DNA from 2 places in the Pectobacterium cacticida genome. Region 1 is predicted to be linked to the other one. Evidence: predicted binding sites of a transcription regulator. Region 1 holds the regulator's gene; the other holds the start of a gene.
The links. Region 1 encodes PhoB, which activates phosphate uptake and scavenging genes when phosphate is short. Its sites were predicted from a motif close to CTGTCATAAAACTGNCNNAT; they were not measured.
Positions count from the first base shown of each region.

Region 1 (6,905 bases):
AACTGCTGCCCATATTGCCAAAGGTGTGTTGCACGTAAGCGTGAAGAATTTCAGCGCCGTTTTGCGCCTGCGGCACGAGTTCACCGCTGACTGAGCCAAGCCGAAAAAGACTTAAATAGACCAGCGTCAAACCGACACCGGCAATTAATCCCGCCCAAACGGTGTAACGCGTCAGTAACCCTGGGCTTGTCACGCCACGAGATCGGGCGGCGTTTACGATCACAATACCAAAGACCATCGCACCCAGTGTATCCATCGTCAGATAACCGTTGACGAAACCGGTGGAAAACGGCAAATGCTCATACGCCTCAGACGCAGGGATCGGCGAACCGGCAGGCCACAATACTGCCGCTATCCCCAGCACCGCCAGCGCCAGAATTTTCAATGGCGCGAGTACATGACCTACTGTATCCAGCAATTTGCCTGGATACAGGGATATCGCAATAACAATGGCGAAATAAATCAGGCTATAAATCAACAGCGGAGACGCGGTGTTGCCGACTAAAGGCGCCAGACCGACTTCAAACGATACCGTTGCGGTGCGCGGCGTCGCAAACAGCGGCCCCACGGCCAAATAGCACACCGTAGCCAAAACTAAACCCGCTTTTTTACCCATCGGCGAGCTCAGCGCTTCAACACCGCCGCCAACCCGGGCTAGCGCGATCACGGTCAGCACGGGCAAACCCACCGCCGTAAGCAGGAAGCCTATCGCTGCCGTCCAAACCTGTTCTCCCGCTTGCGCTCCCACCATCGGCGGGAAAATAATATTCCCCGCGCCTACGAATAAAGCAAAGGTCATAAAACCTAATGCCATAATATCTTTGGACGTTAAACGATGACTCATAGCGATGTCGTAATGCCTGTATCAAATCGGTAAAAAGAAGCTGTGTCGCGTATTGTTGCCACAAATCGGCCCATACATAGGTAATCGAAAAGCACAACGATCAACACGCTGGCGACGTATAAAGGGCAAGTCGCATAGAGGCGTTATTTTGCACAGCGATATAGGGGCATAAGTAAAACTTCTGTAGCGTTAAAAGACAAGCGATGATCCTAAAACCAAGATATCAGCCCGCATTTTATAGAAATGCTAGAATAAAATTCTGCTAAATGTGGTTTGCGTATCACACGATTTATGCATTTATCGATGTTTTTTGCAAAAAAAGAGTTCAATGCCGTAGCGGCATGCGCTTTTCAACCATTAAGCGCATTGCTCAGGATAAGATAGATAGCGATCAGGATAAGACCCTATCCCATTAGGGCTCTACGTAAAATAAAAATTAAGGCCGAATCCTGAGATCCGGCCTTTTATCATCGACAGGCAAACGCGACGTGACGCGCTTTACCCCCACACGCGATGCGCAATATCCACAACAAGTTTCAACTTATTCCACTGCTGCTCTTCGGTCAGACTATTCCCTTCTTCCGTTGAGGCAAAACCACACTGCGGGCTCAGACAAAGCTGGTTGATATCAACATACTTAGTGGCTTCCTCAATACGCGCCTGAACCACATCGGCATCTTCCAGTTCACCCGTCTTGGTGGTGATCAGCCCCAACACCACCTGCTGATGACCCGGCTTCACAAAACGCAGCGGCTCAAACCCACCCGCTCTTTCGCTATCGTATTCCAGGAAAAACGCATCGACGTTCACTTCGCCAAACAGAATTTCCGCCACGGGTTCATATCCGCCTTCGGAAATCCAGGTTGATCGGAAATTACCCCGGCAAACATGTAAACCAATAACCAAATCAGCGGGTTTATCCGCCAAGGCTTTATTCAGGACATCGGCATACGTGCGCGCTAATTGCGCCGGATCATCACCACGTTCACGCATCTGACGCTTTTGATCGTCTGAACAGAGATAGGCCCATACGGTATCATCCAATTGCAGGAAACGGCAGCCAGCATCATAAAAGGCGTGAATCGCATCGCGCCAGGTTTGCGCCAGATCATCAAAATAGTCGGCCAGATCGGGATAAACCGTTGCATCAATCGCTTTGCGTCCACCGCGAAAATGCATCACGCTCGGACTAGGAATCGTCATCTTGGCGACGGCATCCCCTGAAATACTCTTCAGATAGCGGAAATGATCGAGCATGGGATGTTGGGCGTTAAAACGGACTTTATCCACAACGCGAATGGCATGGGATTTGGTTTGAATACCGTTGAATTGGATACCGTGTTCAGCTTCGTAACGTTCTACGCCATGTAAATCGGCGAAGAAATCGAAGTGCCACCAGGCTCGACGAAATTCACCATCGGTAACCACCTGCAAGCCCGCTTCACGTTGCTTTTCCACTACGCGCAAAATCTCACGATCTTCGATATTACGCAGAGTGATGTCGTCAATCTCGCCTGCCTGATGCTGAATGCGAGCCTGCTTGATGGCCGCTGGACGGAGAAAACTGCCGACGATTTCGGCACGAAAAGGGAATGAATGGGTTGCCATGTATTGCTCCTGAACTATTGCCCGCACGCTTCTTCAAGAAAAACGCACACTGGAAAATGGTTTCTATATGAAATAATCATCCAGAATGATTGTTACATCATACATCTATTTAGCCATCTGGACGTCTGAATTTGTCGCTATCCTGTCATGTAACCCTGATCAGGGCAATTGAAGAATGCTCATGTAACATGAATAAAATTCATTTAAGGTTAAGTATGGTCATATACGGACAGGCGACGACATTATTTCAGCAAGCCAATCTGCTGTCGCGCCTGATGCCGCACGGCCTCCGGCAATGGCAGGTAACCATCCTGGCTGACCAGCGACTGCCCCGTTTCAGAGAGCACGCGATCTAAAAAAGCCGCCACCAGCGCATCCAGCGCCTGGCCGGGTGCCTTATTCACATAGATGTAGAGATAGCGGGTGTAGGGATATAAACCACTGCGGATATTTTCAGTTGAGGGGAAGATATAATCGTGCCCTTCCACCGCCAGAGGTACCATCCTGACTCCACTCGCGCGAAAGCCCACGCTGGCGTAGCCAATAGCCTCGGTTGAGGCGGCAACGGCCTGCACGACAGAGGACGATCCGGGCAACTCATTCACTTGCGGAAGAAAATCACCGCTGCAAAGCGCCCTTTGTTTGAAAAAGCCATAGGTTCCCGACGCTGAATTTCGTCCATAGCGCAGTAACGCGCGCCGTTGCCAACTGCCGTGCAAGCCGAGGTCGCCCCAGAATTTTATCGGCTGGTGGTGGCCGCAGCGCTGCGTAATGGAAAAGATTGCATCCAACTGTGAAACATTCAGCCCAGGTAGTGGGTTATCCTGATTAACCAACACAACCAGCGCATCCATCGCTACCGGCACAGCCAAGGGTGGATAACCATAGTGTCGGACAAATGCCTCGATTTCACTGGCTTTCATCGCCCGGCTCATCGGCCCAAGTTGCGCCGCTCCCGATGCCAGAGACGTTGGCGCGGAAGATGACCCAGCGGCCTGAATCTGTAAATTCACGTTTGGGTAGTGCTGGTTGAAATCAGCCGCCCAGAACGTCATGAGATTAGCCAGCGTATCCGATCCCGCGCTGGATAGATTCCCCGCCAGCATCTGGCGAGGCTGAGCAAAACAAAACGCGCCGATCAGCAGTAGCCAAGCGCCAGCAATACGAATGGCGAGTCTCATCAATACTATTTTCCGTCAGGCCGAAGATTTTGTCGTATTCTCGGCCAGAGAGGTCGGTACAATCAACGGGTTCGGCAGGGTAAAGACAAATCGCGCTCCCAAACCATCCTCGCTCATGATTTCCAGACGGGAATCATGGTGGCTGAGCGCGTGTTTAACAATTGCCAGCCCCAGCCCGCTGCCACCGGTCTGCCGTGAACGCGCTTTGTCAACCCGGTAAAAGCGTTCTGTTAGGCGTGGTAAATGCTCGGCCGCAATTCCCGGCCCGTTATCGCTAACCTGAAACTGCGCCCCCTGCGGAACCTTCTGCCAACACACTTCGATATGCGTCCCTTCTGGAGTATGGTTAACGGCGTTATAGACCAGATTGGATACGGCGCTACGGAGTTGTTCTTCATTGCCAAACACGCGAAGGTTTTCATTTACGCGGAAGACTATCTCATGGCGTCCCTGGCTCAGCGTCTGCGCTTCTCGTTGCAATACGCGCAATATCAGCGGAATATCTACTTTTTCATTTAGATCAATCGCCGTAGCCGCCTCAATACGGGATAACGTTAGCAGTTGTTTAACTAATCCGTCCATCCGCCGAGTCTGCTCCTGCATCGTACTCAACGCTTTCCCTCGCAACGCCGCATCCAACGTATCTTCCTGCATCATTTCCAAATACCCTTGCAGCACCGTAAGCGGCGTTCGCAGCTCATGACTGACATTAGCGAAAAAGTTACGTCTGGCGCCTTCAAGCTGGTGCATTTGCGTAACATCGCGTACCACCATCAGTAACTGCCCTGCGGAATACGGCATTATGCGAAATTCAACATGGTGGGAATTATTCAATTGCAGTGTGAGAGGGCGGCTAAAATCCTGCGCCTTCATGTAATTGGTAAAGTCGGGATAACGTAATAAGTTAAGAATATTTTGACCGTTATCCTCCGGCCAACGGAAACTTAACAGATGCTGCGCCAGATGATTACACCAAAAGATGGTCCCGTCTTCGGTAGTCATTACCACGGCATCGGGTAAAGATTCGGCACCGCTACGGAATCGTTTGATTAAAAGCGCCAGTTCGCGGCGACGGCGGCGATTACGTAATTGCATCTGATAAAGGCCGTAAAACAGCGGCTCCCAGCTCCAACGGCCGGGCGGCGGCGTCATACTGCGATCGACCCACAGCCAATGGGATAGTTTCAACTGGTTATAAAAATTCCAGCAGAGCAGGCTCAGTACGGCGACCAGCAGGAACCAGGGCAGATAGCCAAAAATCAGCCCCAGTAGCACCGCAGGCAAACAAAAAAAAGCCAGCTCCAATGCTAGCCTTTTCCAGGATAAACGCTCTAGCACGTTAACATTTCTCCGGTGAATACCACCTCAGTAACGCGTTGAAAAACGGTAACCCGTTCCCCGAACGGTTTGCACCATTTTGTCATGCCCGCTGGTTTCCAGCGCTTTACGCAGGCGACGAATATGGACATCGACGGTTCGATCTTCTACATAAACGTTAGTGCCCCACACATGATTGAGCAACTGTTCCCGACTATAAACACGCTCGGGGTGTGTCATAAAAAAATGCAGCAATTTAAATTCCGTCGGCCCCATGTCCAACGCAAGCTCTTCGGTCGTCACGCGATGCGAGGAAGGATCGAGGCTTAATCCACGCATTTCGATCACATCTTCCACCGCCATCGGCGAAATGCGGCGCATAACCGCTTTGATGCGTGCAACCAACTCTTTGGGCGAAAACGGCTTGGTAATATAATCATCCGCGCCGACTTCCAGCCCGCGCACACGGTCCTCTTCCTCACCGCGGGCGGTCAACATCATCACCGGAATATCACGCGTCAGCGCCTCCCGCTTCATATGCTTGATAAATTGCAAGCCCGAACCACCCGGCAGCATCCAGTCTAATAGCACCAAATCAGGAAAGGGTTCCGACAACTGCGTTACCGCGCTGTCATAATCTTCAGCTTCAACTGGCTGATAGCCATTTTGCTCCAGTACAAAGCAAACCATTTCACGGATTGGTGCTTCATCTTCCACGACTAATATGCGTTTTGCCATCGTTAATCCTGTCGTTAATCATCGTCGCTGTTAGCAGGCGGAGGCATTATGCGTCAGTTTTATGACAGATTTATGAAAAACGCCTGACCTCTCATTGTAGGCTATTGCACCCTAGACATCCTGTTTTTCGAGCCGCATTGCAAACGCTCAATTCCCCGCGCGACAGCCATCACCCTTGCTCTATATAATCGTAGCATGACGATGACAGATCACTATCGCGACGAGATAGGCGTTTCCTTATTCGCAATTCGCATAATGAATAATGACAATGCCTATCGTATAAATATTGAGAGAGCCCAATGCGCATTATCCACACCGCCGATTGGCATTTAGGACAATATTTTTATTCCAAAAGCCGCGCCGCGGAACATCAGGCTTTCCTGCACTGGCTCATTGCCCAGGTGGTTCAACATGAAGTCGACGCTGTTATCGTCGCGGGGGATATTTTTGATAACGGTTCCCCCCCTAGCTATGCGCGAGAAATGTACTATCGCTTTGTCGTTGAACTACAGCGAACAGGCTGCCAGCTTGTCATTCTCGGTGGAAACCATGACTCGGTGGCGATGTTAAACGAATCCCGTGATGTACTGGCCTGCCTGAATACGCAGGTCGTTGCCAGCGCCAGTGATGATCCCGCTCAACAGGTGCTGTTACTGGAAAACCGTCAGCATCAACCCGGCGCCCTGCTCTGCGCAATTCCTTATTTGCGTCCACGAGATGTGCTCACTAGCAAAGCCGGGCAATCAGGCGATGAAAAACAGTTCGCGCTTCAGGAAGCGATTACGACGCACTACCAGCGCAGTTACCAACTGGCTTGCCAAAAACGTGATGAACTCGGCCTGCCGCTACCGATTATTGCAACCGGGCACCTGACGACCATTGGCGCGACCGCCTCCGAATCTGTGCGTGACATCTATATTGGCACGCTCGATGCTTTCCCTGCCCAGGCTTTCCCTCCCGCAGATTATATCGCGCTTGGCCATATTCATCGGCCGCAACGCGTAACCCAAAGTGAGCATATTCGCTACAGCGGTTCCCCCATCCCGCTCAGTTTTGATGAACTCAACAGTGAGAAATCAGTCTGTCTGGTCAGCTTCACCGCCGATGATTTGTCGAAAACACCGCCACGGATACAGATAGATACCCTGCCAATCCCCGTGACCCAGCCGATGCTGTTGATGAAAGGCAGTCTGCGCGACATTGAGCAGCGGCTCACC
Region 1 is NZ_CP133656.1:931,137-938,041, reverse strand. It holds gene brnQ (branched-chain amino acid transport system II carrier protein) at 1-844, opposite strand, end outside; gene RFN81_RS04415 (cobalamin-independent methionine synthase II family protein) at 1,343-2,452, opposite strand; gene RFN81_RS04410 (PstS family phosphate ABC transporter substrate-binding protein) at 2,695-3,633, opposite strand; gene phoR (phosphate regulon sensor histidine kinase PhoR) at 3,649-4,971, opposite strand; gene phoB (phosphate response regulator transcription factor PhoB) at 4,999-5,688, opposite strand; gene sbcD (exonuclease subunit SbcD) at 5,988-6,905, shown strand, end outside.

Region 2 (6,905 bases), 470 kb from region 1:
GATTACACGATGGAAGACAAGGCCCTTTATGAAACGCTCACAGACGATATCATCAAAGGCGCGCCGCGAATATCGGCGAGCTATCGGTTTGTGAACGCGCCGGCTGATGGCCCTGCTTCGGAAGTGAGTGCGGTTTATTTTACCGATACCACGGATATCGCAGCGTTACGGCGCTACCTTGTTTCAATAGGCTGTACCCTGGAAAAGCGATCGCCAGATGATGGGGAAGTATGGTTGAGTCAGGATGGTGCCAAGAGAATCATACTCGCGGTGGATCTGACGAGGAAAACGGTCAGTATGCAGGTGGTACTGCTGCCATCAATATAGCGATGACAATTGTAGAGCCTATTCCAGTCGCCCTGATGGGATAGGGGGGAGTTTACTTCGGCAGCGTGAAATCACATCACGGTTGGTGTTGTTTACGACATTCAACTGTTTTTATATAAAAAATATAATATTTTACCGACATTAATAGGATAAACCTATTTTATTGCCCTCTAATCACCCAATGGCGTGGTGTAGTACTTCGCCGTTTTATGCTTTTCCTGTCTAATCGTCATACGAAAAATCACAGAAGACGTGTGAAGAAAATTCCTATCAGAGAGCATCATGAATGACGGTGGCATTTCGTTAACTCAGTGCTGATGCGGGGTTGTGGGAGTTATCCACCATTTCTGTGGATAACCATGTGTATTAGGGATAGACAACGTGCGCCAACCGAGAACTGACGCGGGTTGCCGCCGGGTTGGCGCTATTCTCCACTGTTTTTATAATATATTTATTATCATGTAGTTAGGTAAAATCAAGCGTCTTGATCATCAATACCCGATCGCTGTATAAATTAACCTCTCCGTCTATCCAGTAATGTTACAACTTTATCTATTCTGGGGATAAATCATGCAGATTTTATTTGCTAGAATAAAGATAAATGTGCTAGCGAATTCATTCGCCGATGAATAATTCAATCGAGTGATAATGTCTTGATGCTGTTTTTATATCCAGTATCATGGCGGTGGCGAATTCCCTGATTGGCATTCAGAATACAGGACTCGACGTGCGTCGCCAGCGTGTAGGGGCGACAATGCGAGAGACTGAAATTGTTTGCTGTGCCGTTTACCTGCCTTCAGGCATCCATTCACAAACCTCGCGTATTGCGCGATGGCTAAAAATGATAAGTAGCGTGTCTAGCGATGAGTAAAGTATTTACACTGCATTCCGACTTTAAACCAGCGGGCGACCAGCCTGAAGCCATTCGTCGTTTAAAAGAAGGATTGGAAGACGGGTTAGCGCACCAAACGCTGCTTGGCGTGACGGGATCTGGCAAAACGTTTACCATCGCGAATGTGATTGCCGACCTTAATCGGCCGACCATGATGCTGGCGCCTAACAAAACGCTGGCGGCCCAATTGTATGGGGAAATGAAGGCCTTTTTCCCCAACAATGCCGTCGAGTACTTCGTCTCGTACTACGACTATTATCAGCCGGAAGCCTATGTTCCGAGCTCCGACACCTTTATTGAGAAAGACGCCTCGGTTAACGAACACATCGAACAGATGCGTCTTTCCGCCACCAAAGCGCTATTGGAAAGGCGCGACGTGATCGTCGTGGCTTCCGTCTCGGCGATCTATGGTCTGGGCGATCCCGATCTCTATCTGAAAATGATGCTGCACCTGACGCAAGGGATGCTGATTGACCAGCGCGCGATTTTGCGACGTCTGGCCGAGTTGCAGTATTCCCGCAACGATCAGGCGTTTCAGCGTGGTACCTTCCGCGTACGCGGCGAAGTGATCGATATTTTCCCTGCGGAATCCGACGACGTCGCGCTGCGGGTTGAACTGTTTGATGAAGAAGTGGAACGGTTGTCGCTGTTTGACCCGCTGACGGGACACGTTCTCCAGACGGTGCCGCGCTATACCATCTATCCTAAAACGCACTACGTGACGCCGCGGGAGCGGATTTTACAGGCGATGGAAGAGATTAAAGTCGAATTGGCCGATCGCCGAAAAGTGTTACTGGCGAATAATAAGCTGGTGGAGGAGCAGCGGCTGAGCCAGCGTACGCAGTTCGATCTGGAAATGATGAACGAACTGGGCTACTGCTCCGGCATTGAAAACTACTCGCGCTACCTGTCCGGGCGTGGCCCCGGTGAACCGCCACCGACCCTGTTTGACTATCTGCCTGCCGATGGACTGTTAGTCATCGATGAATCCCACGTCACCGTCCCGCAAATCGGCGGTATGTATCGCGGCGACCGCGCGCGCAAAGAGACGCTGGTCGAATATGGTTTCCGGCTCCCTTCGGCGCTGGATAACCGTCCGATGAAATTTGAGGAATTCGAAGCGTTAGCGCCGCAAACGATCTATGTGTCCGCGACGCCGGGTAACTATGAGCTGGAAAAATCGGGTGGTGAAGTGATCGATCAGGTTGTTCGCCCCACTGGATTACTCGATCCGATTATTGAAGTGCGGCCGGTGGCGACACAGGTTGACGACCTGCTTTCCGAGATTCGCCAGCGTGCCGCGATTAACGAACGCGTGCTGGTCACGACGTTGACCAAGCGCATGGCGGAAGACCTAACGGAATATCTGGAAGAGCACGGTGAGCGGGTACGCTATCTGCACTCGGATATTGATACCGTTGAACGTGTGGAGATTATCCGTGATTTACGCCTTGGCGAGTTCGACGTGTTGGTGGGTATCAACCTGTTGCGTGAAGGGTTGGATATGCCAGAAGTGTCGCTGGTGGCGATTCTGGATGCCGATAAGGAAGGCTTTCTGCGTTCCGAGCGTTCGCTGATCCAAACCATTGGTCGTGCGGCGCGTAACCTGCGTGGTAAGGCGATTCTCTACGGTGACAAGATTACGCCATCCATGGCGAAAGCGATTGGCGAAACGGAACGCCGCCGTGAAAAGCAGCAGGCGTATAATACCGAACACGGGATTGTGCCGCAGGGGCTTAATAAGAAAATTTCCGATATTCTTCAATTGGGTCAGCCGACAAACAAAGGCAAGGGGCGTACTAACCGTAAAGCGGCAGAACCCGCTGCTCGTTATGAACTGATGACGCCGAAGGCGCTGGAACTGAAAATCCGCGAGTTGGAAAGCAAAATGTTGGCACACGCGCAGAACCTTGAATTTGAAGAGGCAGCCGCCTTACGCGACGAGGTGCAGGCACTACGCGCACAATTTATAGCGATATCCTAACGATGCCAGCGTTCACTGGGGGGCAGAAATAGCCGTTTTCACCGAGTAGGGGTTAAGCAGGGTTTAGCATCCAGCATCAGTAGCGCGCGATCGATAGCCTGGCGCAGTAGCCCACGGTCATGGTGGTGAGGCACATCGGCGGCGGCCAGCGCTTGTTGCACGATCAGGCGATCGCCGATCTGACTGACATCGACTGTCGGACCGACGATTGCCGCATCGACCAAACGTTTCCCTATTTTGCGTTCTATCCAGCGCAATTTCTTCGCCGGCGTCAGTTGCGCGGCGGGGTTACTTAATTCACTTCCCAGATTGTCGATGTAGATCATAGGTGCTGCTGTGTTACACAGGGCGCTAGTGAGATCTTCCAATAACATGAGCGGCATTATGCTGGTAAGAAAGCTGCCGGGGCCAATCAAAATCAGATCGGCTGCGGCGATGGCATCAATCGCTTCGTGCGTAGCCTGCACCGTTGGGTATAGCAGCAAATCTTGCGGTAACACTGCCAATTGATCGATCTCGACTTCGCCATAAACGGGGTTACCCTGTTCATCAATCGCCATCAAATCGACCGGATGCTCGGACATCGGAATCAATAAGGCATCGACTTTGAGCAGGTTGCGAATCAGATTGATGGCTTCCAGCGGCCGCACGCTTAGGTGATCCAGTGCTTTCAGCATCAGATTCCCCAGATTGTGTCCGGCAAGTTCACCGTTACCGCTAAACCGGTACTCAAACATCGCAGATGCCACGCTGGGCGTGGTGATCAGTTGGTTCAGGCAGTTGCGGGTATCGCCCCAGGCAATACCGCCTTCGGAACGACGGATACGGCCAGTCGAACCGCCGTTATCGGTTGTCGTGACAATGCCGGTTAGCCGTGAACCTAGGGAAGAGAGCGAAGACATCACACGGCCTAAACCGTGCCCGCCTCCCAGTGCGACAACCCTGTCGAGGTCGGCCAACGTGCGATTGTGCATAGAAAACCTTATGAATAAAGCGTAGTAAAATAGTAACTAATGATTAGCGGCGTTACGGTAGCCGATTTCACGGTAAAAGGCGAAAAATCCTTACACAGGCATGACCTGAAACAACTTCTGCTGCACATTTTCCCGTATGCTGTGCACCATAACGTATTGAAAATTCGTTATATATTTCTTTACATATCGATTTTGAAAGTGGTTGGCTGTGCATTTTCGCAGTAAACTATCCGACACAATCACGGTTCTTTCTCGGCTATTAGGTCGTTGTTTGACGGATAACCGATAGGAATCAAACTCCTAGCCTTGGTGCCTAAGTGATGCGCGTCGTGCGCGTGATACGGTGCCCTGGCCGTGACCTTCGCGGTCACCAGGGTGCGAGGTAGAAATGCCTGCATCTCCCGTATTTGGAAAGGTGTTTATGGTGAGTCAACTGACCGATGCGTTTGCGCGCAAGTTCTACTATTTGCGTCTGTCTATCACAGACGTCTGCAATTTTCGCTGTACCTATTGTCTGCCGAATGGCTATCAGGCCAATGGCACCAATCCGCATTGTTTTTTGTCACTCGATGAGATTCGTCGCGTCAGCCGCGCTTTTGCCGAACTGGGGACGGAAAAAGTCCGTCTCACCGGCGGTGAACCGTCTTTGCGGCGTGACTTTGTCGATATTATCGCTGCCATCCGTGAAAATCCGGCGATTCGTACGCTGGCGGTAACCACTAACGGCTACCGTTTGGCTCGCGACGTTGCTCAATGGCGAGAAGCAGGGCTAACGGCGCTGAATGTGAGCGTGGACAGTCTGGATGCGCGTCAGTTTCATGCAATTACCGGGCAGGATAAATTCCGCCAGGTGATGGACGGCATCGACGCCGCATTTGACTGTGGCTTTGCCAAGGTCAAAGTCAACACGGTGTTAATGCGTGATGTGAACGCGGGCAGCCTGCAAACCTTTCTCGACTGGATTAAACACCGCCCGATTCAACTACGTTTTATCGAGCTGATGGAAACGGGAGAGGGAAGAGAGCTGTTTCGTCGCCGCCACGTTTCGGGTGATGTGATCCGTCAACAACTGGTGCAGCAAGGGTGGCTACAGCAGCAACGCGGCCGCAGCGACGGCCCGGCACAGGTTTTCCGCCATCCTGATTATCAAGGTGAAATCGGGCTGATTATGCCGTATGAGAAAGATTTCTGCCTGAGTTGCAACCGCCTGCGTGTGTCTGCTATTGGTAACCTGCATCTGTGTCTCTTTGGCGAACAGGGTATTCCACTACGCGATTTACTGGGCGACGATCGTCATCTTGACGATTTGAAGATGCGTATCTCGGGCGGGCTGTCGGCGAAGAAGCAGACCCACTTCCTGCATGAAGGGAATAGCGGCATGACGCAAAACCTGTCATTTATCGGCGGTTAATCCGCGACATCACTGATTATTAAAGGAGCCTGGTATGAGCAAAGCCAGTAGCGAATTTGTTTCTCTCAACCTTGCGGTACTCACCGTTTCCGATCGCCGGACGGCGGAAGATGACACCTCCGGCGACTATCTGCGCGAAGCTGCGCAGTCAGCGGGCCATTGCATCGTCGATAGCGCCATTGTGAAAGAGAACCTGTACCAGATTCGGGCACAGATCTCGGCGTGGATTGCCAGCGACAAGGTGCAGGGCATTCTGATTAATGGCGGAACAGGCTTTACCGCCGGGGATGTGGTGCCGGAAGCCATCGGCGTTTTGTTCGATCGGGAAATTGAAGGTTTCGGCGAACTGTTCCGCATGGTGTCGTATGAAGATATTGGCACGGCGACGCTACAATCGCGTGCATTGGCCGGTTTGGCGAATCAGACGGTGATTTTCGCCATGCCGGGTTCGACACGCGCCTGTCGCACCGCCTGGGAACGCATCATTCAGGAACAGCTGGATGCGCGCCAGAAACCGTGCAATTTCTATCCACACGTGAAAAAAACGTCTTAACGGTAAGCATTGTTCATTATGCCATCATCTAAGCCACAATTGACCCACATTAACGCCGCTGGCGAAGCCGCCATGGTGGATGTTTCCGCCAAAGCGGAAACCGTGCGCGAAGCCCGCGCGGAAGCCTTCGTTGAAATGGCGCCGCAGACGCTGGCAATGATTATTGCCGGCAGTCATCACAAAGGTGATGTGTTCGCCACCGCACGTATCGCCGGCATTCAGGCTGCGAAACGCACCTGGGAGCTGATTCCGCTCTGTCACCCGCTGCTGCTGAGCAAGGTGGCGGTCGAGCTGGAAGCGCAGCCGGAACACCATCGGGTACGCATTGAATCGGTATGCCGTCTGACGGGCAAAACCGGCGTAGAAATGGAAGCGCTGACGGCAGCTTCCGTCGCGGCGCTGACCATCTATGATATGTGCAAGGCCGTGCAGAAGGATATGGTCATTGGTCCGGTGCGCCTGCTGGCGAAGAGCGGCGGCAAATCCGGTGATTTTACGGCGGAGGGAGCATGATTAAGGTGCTGTTTTTTGCACAAGTTCGTGAACTGATCGAGACAGACAACCTGTCGCTGCCTGCTGAGTATGCCACCGTAGAGGATGTGCGCCAGGCGCTGTGCCAGCGTGGCGCGCGCTGGGCGCTGGCGCTGGAATCGGGCAAGCTGCTGGCGGCGGTTAATCAGACGCTGGTTGAGCTGACTCACCCACTACAGGACGGTGATGAAGTGGCGTTTTTTCCACCGGTGACAGGGGGCTGATCGTGGCAG
Region 2 is NZ_CP133656.1:1,398,082-1,404,986, forward strand. It holds gene RFN81_RS06670 (hypothetical protein) at 1-327, shown strand, start outside; gene uvrB (excinuclease ABC subunit UvrB) at 1,191-3,203, shown strand; gene yvcK (uridine diphosphate-N-acetylglucosamine-binding protein YvcK) at 3,242-4,177, opposite strand; molybdenum cofactor riboswitch at 4,463-4,611, shown strand; gene moaA (GTP 3',8-cyclase MoaA) at 4,599-5,588, shown strand; gene moaB (molybdenum cofactor biosynthesis protein B) at 5,623-6,141, shown strand; gene moaC (cyclic pyranopterin monophosphate synthase MoaC) at 6,160-6,654, shown strand; gene moaD (molybdopterin synthase sulfur carrier subunit) at 6,651-6,896, shown strand; gene moaE (molybdopterin synthase catalytic subunit MoaE) at 6,899-6,905, shown strand, end outside.
Region 2: the regulator PhoB is predicted to act here: its motif matches at 1,133-1,152, upstream of uvrB (excinuclease ABC subunit UvrB).